DNA from 3 places in the Paenibacillus sp. FSL R7-269 genome. Region 3 is predicted to be linked to each of the others. Evidence: riboswitches for the same ligand, from Rfam matches in the RefSeq annotation. Region 3 holds a riboswitch; each other region holds the start of a gene.
The links. A riboswitch is a leader RNA that binds a small molecule or an ion and turns the genes downstream of it on or off. The one in region 3 is predicted to bind cobalamin.

Region 1 (5,803 bases), on a different contig from region 3:
GTCCGTACTTGGCGCCCGCTACATTCTTGGCGGCGTCTACGCCGTAGACTCCCAGGCAGTGCGTAACGACCAGGGCGTAGTTGAGCTGGCTGAGGAGCTGAAGCTTCGCCTGGACAGCGTGCTGGAAGAGCTGGCGGAAGAGACGGAGCATAAGGTGGGGCGCAAGGCAGGGCAATCAGCAGCCGTAGAATAACGTTAGGCTGCCGGCTCCATTTGCCGCCCGGTACAATCAAAAGGCACTACACTACCCGAATGCGGGAGTGTAGTGCCTTTTTGTATGGGGATTTCATACCCCTTGAAAGCTCAGCTCCGGCTCCCACAGTACGACCCTATCTCCCGCCAGACTCGCCGGAATATCAATGATCCGCTGGTTGCTGCTTCCCCGGTAGGAGAGGGTAAGGTCTTTGAGCTCTTCGACGAACCGTCCGTCGATCACGACCTGGCACAAGGCCAGCAGATTCCATTCCGCAGAGCCCGGTGAAGCCGTAAGCTCCTCGTACGTATAGCCGGTATAGATCCAGATTGGGAAGTCCGGCAGCTCCGCGCGCAGCTCGTGAATGAAGTCTGCAGCCTCCTCAGCCGAGAAAAAAGGGTCCCCTCCCGCAAGCGTCAAGCCGTCCAGCAGCGGATTGCCTGCAATTTCCTCTATAATCTCCCGCCGCCGCTCCGGGGTAAAGACCTCCCCGTAATTAAAGTTCCAGGTCTTTGGGTTGAAGCAGCCCGGGCAGCGGTGGCGGCAGCCGCTGAAGAAGAGGACGGCCCGCAGGCCTTCCCCTTCATTGATCGACTCCGGGTAATATCCGCAGATGTTCATAGATGCTTAACACGGTCCCGGACTTCGGCTTGCTTGGCAGCATTGAAGCGGGTCTGGTAGTCACCGGTCAGATACCCGGTAACCCGGCGCAGACGGCGGATATGGGTGGTATCCTCATGGGCATTGCAGGTCGGGCAATTCGTGCCGATAACCCCTTCATAGCCGCAGCCGGAGCAGCGGTCAATCGGATGATTAATGCTGAAGTAGCTGATGTCCTGCTCCAGCGCGTATTTGATGATTTTGACGAAGGCTGACGGGTTGCTCCGGGCATTGCCGTTCAGCTCGACATAGGAGATCGCTCCGGCGTTGCAATGTTCATGGAACGGAGCTTCCAGGCTGATCTTCTTAGCTGCGCTTAGTTCATAATAGACCGGAATGTGGAACGAGTTCGTATAGTATTCACGGTCCGTTACCCCAGGGATAGAGCCGAGTACTTTGCGGTCGATCTTGGTGAACTTGCCGGAGAGACCTTCGGCTGGCGTTGCAAACAAGGTGATATTGAGGTTAAGCTCCTCGCTCTTGCGGTCGCAATATTCACGCATATGGCGGACGATAGCAACAGCCTTGGCGTGAATCTCCATATCTTCGCCGTGGTGCTTGCCGTACATGGCTTTCATGCATTCAGCCATTCCAATGAAGCCCAGCGACAGACTGCCGTGCTTCAGCAGTTCGCCTACGCTGTCATCGGGGGCAAGCTGCTCGCCGCCTTCCCAGACGCCTTCACGCATCATGAAATCGGAGGCTTTGGCCTTCTGGGAAGCCTGGATACGGAAGCGGTGCAACAGGCCGTCCAGTGCAATATCCATATAGTGATTGAGGTCGTCGAAGAATCCTGCTTCGTCAGCAGCGAGGCGGCGGCCGGTTATCGTGCCGTGGGCCAGTCCAAGACGCACCAGGTTGAGCGTGTTGAAGGACAGGTTGCCTTTGCCGGAGCAGTGGTTGCGTCCGAAGCGGTCGCTGAGTACACGGGTCCGGCAGCCCATCGTAGCGAACTCGGTATCCGGGTCAGCCGGATCATAATACTGCATGTTCAGCGGAGCGTCCAGATTGGCGAAGTTCGGATATAATCTGCGCGCCGAGCACTCGGCTGCCTTCAGGAACAGCTCGTAGTTAGGATCACCCGGTTGCTGGTTGATGCCTTGCTTGCATTTGAAAATCTGAATCGGGAACACCGGTGTCTCCCCGCTGCCCAGTCCGTTCATCGTAGCCGTTAGCAACGAGCTGATCACAAGCTGGCCCTCTGGTGAGGTGCAGGTGCCGTAGTTGATGCTGGTAAAAGGAATCTGGCCGCCGGAGCGGCTGGACATCGTATTCAGGTTATGTACCATACTCTCTGCGGCCTGCAGGGTCTCGCTCTGCGTCTCCTTCAGGGCAAAACGGAAGGCGCGCGGATACTGCTCAGCCAGATCGCTGCGGCTCATCGTAATCTCCCCAAGTGCAGAACCCTCTGCATTCTCCTCGAAATACTCCAGACCTTTGCGGAAGAGCTTGGAGAAGGATTTGGTAACATAAGGGGCCAGGTCATAATCCAGCTTATTGGCGGATACGCCGCCGTACTGCGCATTCTGCTGTGACTGGAAAATAATCGCCACCAGCGACATCGCCGTCATAATCGAGTTAGGAGGCCGTACACTGCCGTTGCCGGTGTTGAAGCCTTCACGGAGAAGCCGTTCGAACGGAATGAAGATGCAGTTCGTGGTTCCAATGGCGTATTGATCAAGGTCATGTACATAGACGACATTATCCAGGGTAGCCTGTACCAGCTGTGGCGGCATGGTGAAATTGCGTGCATACCATTTGGAGTATTCACTGCCGAACTTGCTCATTTTGCCGGAGAAGCTCTCCCCGTTCAGGTTGGCGTTCTCGCGCAGCAGATCCAGATCCCGGCTGTCGATAATATCCCGTCCCAGATGAATGACCTCTTCCAAAAGATCCTCCTGTGCAGCTTGTCCTTCGTTATAACGTTTCTCCAGCAGCGTCATTATATAACTCTCTCCTCTCGGGTATTGTAAGCGTAATATGTAATATAGATAGAATGGTCAGGACATCAGTAAAAAAGCACCCCCGGCCGGGAAGGCCGGAAATGCCCGAATGCATGATGCAAAGATCCGGTAAGCGGAAATTTGCCTGTGGTCTGGGTGGAACATACGAGCAGACACGGGGCAAATAGCTTACGCCCGTTCTTGTATATTCCGCAGAGCCGATACCTGAAGATAATCCCCGATCGTCCTCAGGTATCGGCAGCCTATGGCCCGATTGACGGAAGGCTAACTCTGCTATGGCAGGCCGCATACGGACACCTCCCCTGTTCCTCGCAGGAGTCTAAGCGGTGCCACCGAAACAGGCAGGTCTCCTGGCTTCCGGCAACTCCTCCGGCGCCTTCCCGGGGGGCTTATTCAGCCCCTTAGTGGCAATTAGCCGGAGAATGCGGCCCTGGGGGCATCGCGCCCTGGGAGCATCCGGTTACAGTGGCGGGACCGCAGCGGTTTTGCACCGCGCTTCCCTATTAAGTCGCACCTCTATTACAAGGGGTGAAACACCCGTTTCTACTATATTTTGTTGTGATCTATTAAAGCTACCGCAATATATTGTGTTTGTAAATGTTTTTTTGCAATCCCGCACGGGGAGCGGGTTCGGCGCTTTTACTCACAGCTGATCCACAGTTAGTCCACAGGTAATCCACAACTTTCCTCCGAATCTGCCGTGAATGTTTCATAAAATCTCCGAAAATACGCCACAAAGAATCCATAAATAGAGTGCGTCTAATCCTGGTAATTATTTTGACGGATATTAATAGAATAGAGAGGGGTGGCAGGTGATTTGTGGCAAGCTTGGCGAAGCGTTACAATAAGAGGATAAGTAAGAGGCAGGAACAACAGATAATTAGGAGGGAGATCACAATGGCAATTGGCGAAGTGACCGTTATTCCGATTGGGACAGGCAGCACCAGCCTCAGCAGCTATGTGGCCGAGATGCAGCGCGTGCTGGAGACGGTGGAGGGCATTACCTATGAGCTAACTTCTATGGGTACAATTATTGAGGGACCGGTAGCGCGGATTCTGGCTGCGGTAGAAGCGCTGCATGAGTCGCCGTTCACCGCCGGGGCGCAGAGAGTCTCCACCTCGCTCAAGATCGACGACCGGCGCGACAAGACCTCCACCAGCCGCAGCAAGCTGGAATCCGTGGAGCGTAAGCTTCAGGGAGAGTAACCACTATAGTATCTAATCAGAATTAACCGATAAGGAGCGGATTCTTCATGACAGAAGCAGCACAGCAGATCGGAATTCAAATGTATACACTGCGTGACCAGACGGAACGCGATTTCCTCGGTACACTGGGCAAGGTGGCAGAGATGGGATACCAGGCAGTGGAATTCGCCGGTTATTTCGGTGTATCTGCAGGGGAACTGCGCCGTAAGCTGGATGAACTTGGCCTGGCTGCCCCTTCGGCGCATGTAGGTCTGGACTTCAGCAGTCTGGATAAGATGGAACAGGCATTAGCCAAAGAGATTGAATATGGTGTAGAGCTCGGACTGCAATATATGATCACCCCATCGGCACCGCTTCCGCAGAACCCTTCCATAGAGGATGTAACAAGAATCATTCCATTCCTGGAGAAGGCTTCCGCGATGGTCCGGGCGGCAGGGATGCAGTACGGTTATCACAACCATGATTATGAATTCGCAGAGGTTGACGGCAAGGCGGTCATCGATATCTGGCTGGAGCGGATTCCTGCGGAGCAGATGCTGGCAGAGTTCGATCTGGGCTGGGTACACAGAGGCGGAGCCAACCCGGCTCAATATGTTTCAAGGTACGCCGGACGTGTTCCGCTGGTCCACATTAAGGATTTCGGAGCCAACCAGGAGGAGACCGATCTCGGAAAAGGAGAGGTGGATTTCCAGAGCGTCTTCGAGATCGCGGAGCAGAGTGGAATTCTCTATTATATTGTGGAGCAAGAGGCCTATGAGGTATCCTCCCTTGCAAGCGCTAAGCTCGCGCTGGATTATTTCCGCGGGCTGGGGCTGATGCACGGCTGAGGACACAGCCGCCAGAGGAAAAAGGGGTTGCGTTTTCCGCTGGAAGAGTTATAATGTTTTTTGTTTGGCAGACTTCAGAGTCTGTAAGCTGGTGTAGCTCAGGGGTAGAGCAACGCACTCGTAATGCGTAGGCCGGGGGTTCAATTCCCTTCACCAGCATTCTTATGAATTAAGCTTAACGCGGCCTTCCGGTTCAGGGGACCGCGTTTTTTAATGGCGCACGGCCGAATGTATGCGAAAAACAGCATACATTATGCTCGTACGCAGCTAATTATTTTTTTCATAGATGGCCTTAGTAATTCTGAGTAAAAGGTATTCAACAGAGGAGGCGAGCTACAACTATGAAATGCCTGACCATTCGCCAGCCGTGGGCCACGTTAATTGCGCTGGGAGAAAAACAAATCGAAACCCGGACGTGGCGGACCGCCCACCGGGGGGAGTTAGCTATTCATGCCGGGATGCAGGTAAATAAAGCGATCTGCCGGACGGAGCCGTTCCAGTCGTTGCTTGCACGTCACGGCTACACTGCGGACAATCTGCCAACCGGCAAGATCATTGCAGTCAGCCGCATTGCGGATTGCTGTGAAATGACACCGGAGCTTGCGCAGCAAGGCTGGCCGGGTGGAAATGAATATGTATTCGGCAATTATGCCGAAGGAAGGTATGCCTGGAAGCTGGAGGAGGTTGTTCCGCTGGTACATCCCATACCTGCCAAGGGACGTCTGGGGTTCTGGGAATATCCTGTGCTGGAAGAGGAATTGTGAATTTCCTGACGATATTTTGAAGAAAAATTGCTCCGGATTGGCTGCCGGCTGGTATAATTGGGATATTCGGCGGGAAATCTTCCTATATATAAGGATAGTTGTGCTCTGAGGCGGTCTACCGCTGGAGAGGGGCAGGAATGCCGGGAAGGGGCGTATGCATAATAGATGGGAAGCCTTCTAATTGCATGG
Region 2 (4,594 bases), on a different contig from region 3:
TCAGCCTGTTCCCCGTTCCTTCATACACCTTATGCTTACTTTTCAACACATATCCAAACGAATTTCAAGCAAATTTGTCACGCTAACGAGCCTTCAGCGCTTCGGCAACCCTATACGCCTCAACGGCTCATCGGCACGGATACTTTAGTTGGATTTTCTACACTTAATTATCCTGATTACGCATCTGTACAGAAATTAGTTGGATTTACAGCATCTAATTCTGCCCAGACCTCATCCTTCTGCAGCTTCAGACCTGAATAAGTGTCATTTATCCAACTAACTCCCGCTCTGCAGCAAATCCGGCCAAATTAGATGTCATTTATCCACTTATCGTCGGCCCCAGCGTGCAGTACAGTCTGCTCCCAACTCCAACTAAGAACTAAGGCAACCTAACCGCCACAGCAGCAGCCATCTCACGGGTTACCACAGCGGAAGGCTCGAATGCGCCGCCGGTGCCGCTCATATATCCAAGTCCCGTCACCGTACGGACAGCGGACAACGCATAGTCGCTAATCTTATCTTCGTCGCTGAACTTACCAGCCCCTGCTCCAGTTGATGCTGCATCCAGCTTATAAGCTCTAACTATCATTACAGCCATATCCTGACGCGTAACCAGCCCGTCCGGTTTGAACGTCTTAGCCGTCACGCCGCTGATAATTCCCAGCTCCTTCGCCCGGTTCACTGTTCCATAATACCATGTACCGGCCTTAACATCACTGAAGGCCCCAGCGGAAGCCGCCGCAGACGGCTCATTCCCGGTTAACCGCAGCAACAGCGCTGCAAATTCAGCACGGGTAATATTCTTTTTCGGCGCAAACACCAGACTGCCCTCACTCACACCATTCATCAGCTTGCGGTCATACGCCGTGTATACTGACTCCAGCGCCCAAGGCGAGATCGACTTCACATCGGCAAAAGCCGGACGGTCCGCCGCAGCAGAAGCCACCGTTACCGGGACCGTATGACGCACGATGGCAGGGGTCTTATCCTTCAGATATCCCGTAACCGTCAGGGTATATTTATTCGCCGGCAGACCACCAGCCACAACAGCCACGCCCGCAGCATCTGTAACTGCCGTTTTGCCGCCGATGGTTACCTGTACGCCTGCTGCCGGTGAAGTTACCGGATCAGAGGTGAAGGTCGCCTCATTCCAGACCCATTGCTTCTGGTTCACCTGCACCTTCAGATCTTGTCCAGGCTGCGGCTGTGCGGGCGTCACGGTTACGGCATCAACCACCTGCGTGTTGTCTCCGCCATAATAGACCACAATGCGGTCATTCTCCTCCAGCGCGAAGTCGCCCATCCCTACACTTGGATAGATCCATGCTCCGCCGCGGGCGACCACATACATCCAGCCATCATATCCGCCAAAAGTACCCGCAATCACGCCGCCGATCCCCGTCACATAATTGCCTGCTTCATTGACCAGGGCCAGGCGCTTGGCGGCTGCTGTCTTTTCCAGTGCATTAAGCACATTCCCTGCATACACGCCGCCTTCAGCCAAGGCTCCATTCGGACCTTCAACAGTAACCGAGACACTTACCTGATGATTCTTCACTGGTGTGCCGCTAAAATCAAAGAGCTTAGCGCCTGTACCAAACAGCTTGTACGCTACCAAAGCCTCCAGCGCCTGCTCCGTAGAGAGCGGATTGGAGCTGCCGCCCGCAGTGTGGACGAATCCGCCATCTGCTGCGCTGAAGCTCAGCAGCTTGCTGACCAGATTAATCTGGCCTTTGGTATACTCTGCTCCTGCCGGATCAATGCCGAAGGCAGACAGACCGATAATGGCCTGAGCTACACTCTCGCTGCTGTCGCCATATCCGCCGTTCTTGTCCTGTGCCTTAGCCAGCCAGGCTGCCGCCCGCTGACCGGCAGTATTCACGGCTGCTTCCTGCTTGTGTCCAGCCAGTGCGTTCAGCGTCATCGCTGTCATATCCGGATCACTCGCACCCGTGGTCAGGGTGAAGCCGCCGTCCGGGTTCTGCTTCGCCAGAATCTCTGCCAGCAGCTTGGACGGTGTCCATTTCGCATTTGCCGGGATCGTATAGCTGCCGGAATCCAGAGCGAGCAGTGCATAGACCGGATTATTCAGCGTCTGGCCGGTAATTGCATCGTGATTGTAGAGCTTCTCGATCAGGTTATAGCCTGCCACCTTCTCAGGATCGCCGCCCAGTGCCTTAACAGCAAGTGTGATCCGGGCATAGTCCGTTGCTCTGGCAAAAACACCCTTAGCCTCACTCACCTTACCTTCAAGCGCCTTCAGATAGCTGGCAGGAACCTTGTAGCCTGCTTGTGCAAGGCCAATCGCCTGCCAGTCCGACTGGACTCCGTTCTTCAGCATGAACTCCGCAGTAGCATAGACCGCAGCGGTTACGCTGGCTGCCTCACTTGCGGGCAGAGCGGATACTGCGGGCGCGGAAGTCCCGCCTGCCTGTGCAGCAGCAGCTTGTCCTGCCGGGGCTACAGCTGCTCCCAGCAGTGCGAACAGCATAATGACAGCAAGCCCCAACCGTATGAACCTGGATGATAGAGAATGGTTCTTCATAACTAACCTCTTTCCTGAAATAGAATGGATGAATCCTGCTTCCTCCGCAAAGAGAGCGGCAACCTAAAGACCGCCCTATGCAGGGCGGCCGGGGAAGAATACAATACAGGGCGGCTGAAGGAGTCGATGGCTCTCCAACATTACATTGAGCTTATACAGCCCTCGCCAATATCAGCATCTGCTCCACATTCTTACCCCCGAAGAATAGAAACAACATCGAAAAAGGCAGGTCTCCTGGCTCATACTTCACCGCTTCCCCCGCCTTCCCATCCAATTAGCAGACAGTGGCTCCTCAGGAGTTGCTCCGTATTTACAGTGGCGGGACCGCGCCGGACTTGCACCGGGCTTCCCTTTTAAGCAGATTGCTCTATTAGACATAGCTCTGCCAGCATCTGCTAGCGACAGCGTCCGGTCTCTAAGGCAATCTGCACCTTTTCCCAAAGCTTATTAAATTTTAATATTCTCAAACCATCATATCGACTATTCCCCTGTATGTCTATAGACAAGGTATATCTATTCCAGCGCCCCAAGACTCAGCCCATTCCGCACAAAAATCCTGAATAGCACATGCCCGCTCCCCCGGCACATTCGTACTATTCAGGACTATAAAAAGTTAATCTTCTGCTGCTAATCAAGACGTTGGTCTACTGCAAATCAACACTCTAGCGCACCTATGGAGACCGCGGCAGAAGGCCGATTGTATTCTATACATCAGAATTAGTATAAAAGCAGCCGATAACGCATTCTGTTGCACTTCATACCATCGATTTCGGCAAATCCCCCTCAGCCGGGCCAAATCCCAAAAATCCACTGCACCAAATACAACAGAACGCCATATTAACTCCATTATGCCTGATTCTAGTGTACAAAGTGCGATCGAGCCGCTTCTTCCGGACACTACCATACTTAACTAATTACTTTATGCTCTTATCAGCCCGCTGGAGCGCCAATCATTGTACTACGTTAAAGTAGCATGCACTAGGCTCTGACTAGTCCTCCATGCCGCGTTATATGCGCACAACGGTTCAGCTGCCGCTAGTCGATCATCAGGTTCAAACTAATCAAGATTCATTTAATCCCCTCGCTTACTGAGGGTTTGCAGTCCCCCAACTAACAAAGGTGAGAACGTTATGCTTAAATGCAATCTGTACAACTAAATCGTCTGATTTACGGCCAAATGTACTTTTAGCTGTATTTCGTGCAACTAAAATGCTTATGTACCCGGCTTTTCGCCCATTCGGGGCAAATATAGTTGTATAGAATACAGTTAGGAGAGGTATGCCTTCCTTTTCACTGTTTTTAGTTGTACAGAGTACACCTATCTCTGTAAGTAATGTTACCTGATCGCATTAGTTAAAAGCTTACGCAGCCTGCTATTGCCGCTGCTTTATTCTGCGTCCGTGTCCGCCTCCGGGCTTGCGGAAGCGGATGGCTCCGCACTAGGCGCGGCTGCAGCTGTAGCTTCCGGGGCGCTGCCCGGATCTGCCGCCAGCTTCAGCGAGTATCTTCCGGCGGTGATCATATCACCTGCCGCCAGCTTCGCGCCTGCTGAAAGCTCCACCGTCACCTCGTATACGCGTGACGGAGGAGTGCCGGCGGCTCCACTGTCCGCACCGCCGTCCACTCCCGCTCCTGCATCCCCCTTCGCATCGCCGTCCACTCCGGCTCCTGCATCACCCTTCGCACCGCCGTCCACTCCGGCTCCTGCATCACCCTTCGCATCGCCGTCCGCTCCGGCGCCTGCCTTACCACTCGCATCGCCGTCCGCTCCGGCGCCTGCCTTACCACTCGCATCGCCATCCGCTCCGGCTCCTGTATTACCCTTCGCATCACCGTCTACTCCGGCGCCTGTATTACCCTTCGCATCGCCATCCGCTCCGGCTCCTGTATTACCCTTCGCATCGCCGTCCACTCCGGCGCCTGCTGCAACCTGGCAACTGCTAACCGTTGCCTTAACCTCATAGTCCGTAACGCCGCTGGCGGACTCCACGCCGATCCGCTCCGGCTTGAAGGCGGAGCATTCCGCAGCATCAGTGAAGCTGAACAACA
Region 3 (5,803 bases):
AAACTAACCTAATTAGTCTAACTAACCAATCTATCTACTCAATCAAATCTACCCATCTTCCTATCCAACCTATCTAACAGACAACCTATCTAACAGACAACCTGCTAGATAACTACCAGACGAACCTTTACAAAGAACCCGGCATATCTGCCACAGTATCCGTATAAAACAGCTCAAATACCAGATCCTCGTTGTAATTGCCGAAGCCCTTGCCGAACAGGGTGAGGCCACCGATGTGCTCCGCATCCTCCTCGACAGAGAGCCGGAAGGTCCATTGTTTATTGCGGATGCCTACCTGATCCAGGGTGACCTCCGACAGCTTTTGCCCATCCATGAAAGTGCCCGTCTGCGTAATCCGCAGCTGCTTGAGCAGGCCGTATTGATTGGTGAGTGCGGGCCACCAGGCTGGTGTGTATTTTCCTGGATTATCTCCGTAGTCACCGGGGCTGGTCCAGAAGCCGAGCGATTGTCCGTTCAGTGTGAAGGTAATATCCGACGGCCAGTTGTTGTTTACCGACGGGGCTTCGGAGGCAATCTCCATCGTGATGGCAAGCTCCTCCGGCTGCTGGCTCGACAGCAGGAAATTCGGGATTTTATACTCGACGAACCCCTTGCCGAACCAGAGAATCCCGGCGTTCACCCGCTCCTGGTCCCAGAAATAACGGGGATCGTCAAAGTGCCCGATGACCCTCTCCGTCGTAGACAGTCCGCAGGTAGGCTCAATCTGGAAGTCGGAATAATGCCCCACCGGGATGTCCTTACGGTATCCTCTGCGCGGAGTCCGGGCTTGTCCCGGAAAAATAATCTCTGCCCCGTCGGCGGCCAGTGTACAAATCTTTTGCAGACCGCTTTTGCCGGGAGCCATGTGGCTGCGGATCAGCCCGGCGGCTTCGAGCTTGCGCACATGCATGGTCATAATCGCACTGCTTAGCTTGAGGGCTGCGGCCAGTTCCTTCACGTTCATGGGTTTATCGGACAGCAGCCGCAGCATATGCAGGCGCACGGTACTGGACAGGGCCTCGTACACTGGCAGGGATTGTTCAGTTAGATCAAGTTTCATCGGATGCCTCCACGTTCAGGTTATATAGTTAATAATTATATTACTCAAATAAAATTTCTACAAGCCATGATTGGCTGCAGGCCAGCTTTTCCAATTTATATCACAGACACGCTAGGCCGAGTCCGCTATGATGTGAGATGAATTAGCAATGAAACAAGGTGCTCTTGCCGGATGCGGCAAGGGATAACAGGGAATCGGGTGCAACTCCCGAGCGGTCCCGCCACTGTATGGAAGAGCTGCACTTCATGAGGTCACTCGGGAAGCCCCGGGGAAGACGAAGCCTGCGGCGCCTGTATTCCAAGCCAGGAGACCTACCTTGTCGACGCACACCACGACTCTACGCGGATAGGAGCGGTGTACGGATAGGTTAATGAGAAGAGGCGTTCTGCCCTGATGGACCGGAGGAATCTTGAGTGTAGAGAGGCCCCCCGGTTTATAGCTGCTGGATACAAGGATACGGCCCCTAGTGATGGGACGATGAGAAGCACCTTGTTTCGCTTAGCTCCTGGCTGCGTGCTCTATCGAACTTGCCTGCGTACATACACTCCCACCCTTTAGGGTGGGTTTTTTTGGCTTTATGATCTTAAATGGGAAATCAACAAACATGGAGGGTGACAAATGCAAAAACACAGAGGGTGGAGCTTTGCGGCACTGGTTGCCGGATTTACGGTGTACTTTATGCTGAACGAACCGGGGACGGCCCGCGCGATGCACATTATGGAAGGATTCCTGCCGGTTGGCTGGGCGGTCTTCTGGTGGGCGGCGTTTATCCCGTTCTTTGTCCTGGGAATCTTCAAGCTGAGAGCCATGACCCGGGAGAACCCGGAGCTGAAGCTGCTGCTGGGTCTGGCCGGGGCGTTTACCTTCGTCCTGTCTGCGCTCAAAATGCCTTCCGTGACCGGAAGCAGCTCACACCCCACCGGTACCGGACTTGGTGCGGTAATGCTGGGGCCGCTGCCCATGAGCGTAATCGGCTCGATTGTCCTGCTGTTTCAGGCGCTGCTGCTGGCGCACGGCGGGATCACTACGCTTGGAGCCAATGCGTTCTCGATGGCGGTGGCGGGTCCTTTTGCCGGATATGCAGTGTATAAGCTGATGATGAAAATGCCGGACCGCGAGAAGCTGGCCTTATTCTGTGCGGCTGCGATGGCTGATCTGAGTACGTATGTAGTGACTTCCTTTCAACTGGCGGTGGCTTTTCCGGCGGCGGATGGCGGCGTTCTGGCTTCTTTTCTCAAATTCGGGGGGATTTTTGCCGTGACGCAAATCCCGCTGGCCATCAGTGAAGGGCTGTTGACGGTACTGCTGTGGAACTGGCTGAAATCGTATAGCCCGAATGAATTGTCGCTTCTGAAACGCAAGGTGAACGGAGGAAGAGCCTAATGAGCAATAGATGGAAAAATCGATTGATGCTGCTAGTTGTTATTCTGCTGGTCATTCTGCCGCTGCTGCTGGTTAATGGGGAATTCGGAGGGGCCGATGATGCGGCTGAAGGTGTGATTACCGAGATTAACCCTGACTATAAGCCGTGGTTCAAGCCGCTGACTGAGCTGCCAGGGGAGACGGAGAGTATGCTGTTCGCATTGCAGGCAGCGATTGGTGCAGGTGTGATCGGTTATACCTTGGGGCTGCTCAAGGGCAAGCAGGGCGGGACGAAGCAGCATAGCAGCAAGTGATCCGGCGGATTGACGTTCTCTCCTACAATAATGCTCTGCGCCAGTTATCCCCGATGTGGAAAAGCTCGTTCGCAGCCCTGATGTTCCTGCTCTCTTACACGGTACATCCGGTACTACAGGCTGCAATCACCCTATGGATGATGTCCTGGTGTGTATTACAGGCCCGTATTCCCTTCCGTGCTTATGGCATGCTGTTCGGCACAGCGCTGCTGTTCTATGCGCTTAGCGTACCGGCACTGCTCGTGGAATTCGGGCACCCGGCATCGGGAGAGGCAGGGATATTCTCATTTCCGGGACTGAACCTGCCGGTATATGTTACAGCGGCCGGGCTTCAGCGGGCAGGAGAGCTGCTGGCCAGAATCTCTGCTTGCATGAGCTGTTTCTTTTTCCTGATGTTCACTACTCCGTTTAGTGAGCTTTTGCAGGTGCTGCGCAGGCTGCGGATGCCGCAAATTGTCCTGGAGCTGATGCTGATTATGTACCGCTTCTTATTCCTGCTGAGTGATGCAGCGCATGGTCTGCTGCTGGCCCGCAGGCTGCGCGGAGGCCGGCGGGGCTACAAGGCCAGACTGCGGGAGACTGCGGCCATGGCAGGAGCGCTGTTCGGCAACACGATGCACCGGTATTACGGATTATCGCAGGGGCTGCTGGCCCGCGGATTCACAGACGAGATTATTATCCCGCCTTATACGGCGCGTCCTGTGCCGAGGCGCTATACAATCCAGGCTTATACCGGTATTGCGCTACTGTTGCTGGCTGAGACGTACTTTATCACTAACACATGAAAGGAGCCGGTCATGGATCAGGAATATAGTCTGAGTTGTGACGGAGTGGTCTTCCGTTACCCGGATACGAAGGAGCCTGCGCTGCATGAACTGACGTTCTCCATCCCCGCAGGCAGCAAGACGGCAATAATCGGTCATAACGGTTCGGGCAAATCGACGTTGTTCCTGCATGCCGTTGGCATTCTGCGCCCGCAGCAGGGTACGGTTGTGCAAGGAGGGAAGGCGTTATCCTACTCCAAAAAAGAGCTGGCCGCTCTGCGGCGGAAGGTGGGCCTGGTCTTCCAGGACCCTGAGCAGCAGCTGATCCTCAGCACACCGCTGGAGGATGTGTCGTTTGGGCTGCGCGGCAGCGGAATGGCTGAACCGGCTATTGCTGCGCGCTGCCGGGAGGTCATGGAGCTGCTGAATCTGACTGATCTGGGTGATAAACCGATTCATCAGCTTAGCCTGGGCCAGAAAAAACGCACGGCACTCGCCGGTGTACTGGCTATGGAGCCTGAGCTAATTCTATTGGATGAGCCGACCTCGTATCTGGACCCGTTATCGGAAACGCAGATGCTGAAGGGCCTTGAAGCCATACATGATAAAGGGACAACCGTAGTTATGGCTACGCATGACATGAACCTGGCTTACCGCTGGGCGGACTGGATTATTGTGCTGGAGCATGGAAGATGCAGGGCGGCGGGGACACCGGAGGAGATTTTTGCGGGACGGGAGGAGCTATTGTCCATCGGGCTGGGACTGCCGCTGCTGGCTGACTTATGGTTCAGCCTGCCTGATCGCCTGACCGCAGGTCAGAGCGCTCCCCGCACCGCCGATGAATTCAAATTGAAACTGCATAAGCTGCTTGCGCTTGACCACAGCTATTCATGAACGGGGGAAGAGGAATGAACAAACAAGGAAAATTGCTGATTATCGGCTTCGGCCCCGGAGCGCTGGAGCATATTACCGGCCGCGCACTGGCTGCGCTGGATGAGAGTGAGGCGGTCATTGGCTATACCACTTATGTAGATCTGATCCGGCCGCTGCTGCGGCATCAGGAGATTGTCGGCACGGGGATGACTGAAGAGGTCAGCCGGGCCCAGGAGGCTGTCCGCAGAGCAGAAGCCGGGCAGACCATTGCGGTAATCTCCAGCGGCGATGCCGGTGTTTACGGAATGGCCGGGCTGGTCTACGAGGTGCTGATTGAACGCGGCTGGAGCCGCTCAGAGGGGGTGCCGGTGGAGGTAATTCCGGGAATCTCGGCGATCCAGTCCTGCTCTTCGCTGCTTGGGGCCCCGATTATGCATGACTCCTGCACGATCAGCCTGAGCGATCATCTTACGCCCTGGGAGAGCATAGCTGCGCGTGTGGAAGCGGCGGGGGCAGCGGATTTTGTCATTGCGTTCTATAATCCGCGCAGCGGCAGACGGACGCGCCAGATTGAAGAAGCACGCAATATTCTGCTGCGCTACCGTGATCCGGCTACACCGGTAGGCATTGTCAAAAGTGCCTACCGTGACCGCCAGCAGACGGTCGTAACGACACTGCAGGATATGCTGGAGCATGAGATCGGCATGCTCTCAACCGTGGTGGTCGGCAACTCTGCTACCGTTGTCTATGAGGACCTTATGATTACGCCGCGCGGATATGAACGCAAGTACAGTCTCGGGGCACAGACGCAGACGCTGGAGCCGCACGAGCGGCTGCGCACAGCCGCCGAGCCGTGGTCGCTGGCTGCGGCGGAGTCCGGGCAGGCAGAGGGGATGGCCGGAGCCGTGGTGAATAAAGGGGCCGCTGCAGGGACGGAAGGGGGGCCTTTGCGGTTGGAAGGAGCAGCGGCTGATCCGGCTGCAGGGACAGTCCGGATAGAACGGGCGGCAGCCTGTGGCGAAGCGGGATCAGGGCTGGCGGAAGAGGCGGCTGCGCAGAGCCTGGCTGCTGCTCCGCAGGTGGAGCGGCTGCGTAGCTTGACCGATCGCCTGAAGGCATCGGCCGATTCCTCCTTCGAGCTGGAGATTACTCCCGCAGCCGGCAGCCGCAGCTTCAGCGGCGATCAGATGAAGCTGCTGGCTGAGCTTGCAGGCAGCGATGGGCAATTGGTCTATACGAAGGACGGGTATTTCCTGCTGCGCGGCAGCCGGAGTGAAGAAACAGAGGCAGGAGCAAGGCTGCTGGAGGCCGGACTGAATGTAAGTACGCCTGGAGATTACGTGAAGGTGAAGACCTGCGGATTCTGTGAGCTGCGCAGAAGCGGAGCGTTAAGTGCTGCTGTCCGGCTACACACCCTGCTGCATGGAATG

Region 1: another riboswitch for cobalamin. It lies ahead of C162_RS32900 (anaerobic ribonucleoside triphosphate reductase); the one in region 3 lies ahead of C162_RS19665 (energy-coupling factor ABC transporter permease).
Region 2: another riboswitch for cobalamin. It lies ahead of C162_RS34805 (S-layer homology domain-containing protein); the one in region 3 lies ahead of C162_RS19665 (energy-coupling factor ABC transporter permease).

What each region holds. Positions count from the first base shown of each region.
Region 1 is NZ_ASPS01000144.1:72,164-77,966, forward strand. It holds gene ssuE (NADPH-dependent FMN reductase) at 1-193, shown strand, start outside; gene nrdG (anaerobic ribonucleoside-triphosphate reductase activating protein) at 287-814, opposite strand; gene C162_RS32900 (anaerobic ribonucleoside triphosphate reductase) at 811-2,796, opposite strand; cobalamin riboswitch at 3,141-3,373, opposite strand; gene C162_RS32905 (MTH1187 family thiamine-binding protein) at 3,715-4,023, shown strand; gene C162_RS32910 (sugar phosphate isomerase/epimerase family protein) at 4,071-4,850, shown strand; tRNA gene C162_RS32915 (tRNA-Thr) at 4,938-5,009, shown strand; gene C162_RS32920 (ASCH domain-containing protein) at 5,192-5,614, shown strand.
Region 2 is NZ_ASPS01000102.1:202-4,795, forward strand. It holds gene C162_RS34805 (S-layer homology domain-containing protein) at 380-2,545, opposite strand; cobalamin riboswitch at 2,753-2,930, opposite strand; partial or broken gene C162_RS36455 (hypothetical protein) at 3,933-4,594, opposite strand, start outside.
Region 3 is NZ_ASPS01000042.1:174,144-179,946, forward strand. It holds gene C162_RS19660 (ArsR/SmtB family transcription factor) at 128-1,060, opposite strand; cobalamin riboswitch at 1,200-1,393, shown strand; gene C162_RS19665 (energy-coupling factor ABC transporter permease) at 1,679-2,443, shown strand; gene C162_RS19670 (energy-coupling factor ABC transporter substrate-binding protein) at 2,443-2,736, shown strand; gene cbiQ (cobalt ECF transporter T component CbiQ) at 2,733-3,521, shown strand; gene C162_RS19680 (energy-coupling factor ABC transporter ATP-binding protein) at 3,534-4,394, shown strand; partial or broken gene cobJ (precorrin-3B C(17)-methyltransferase) at 4,409-5,803, shown strand, end outside.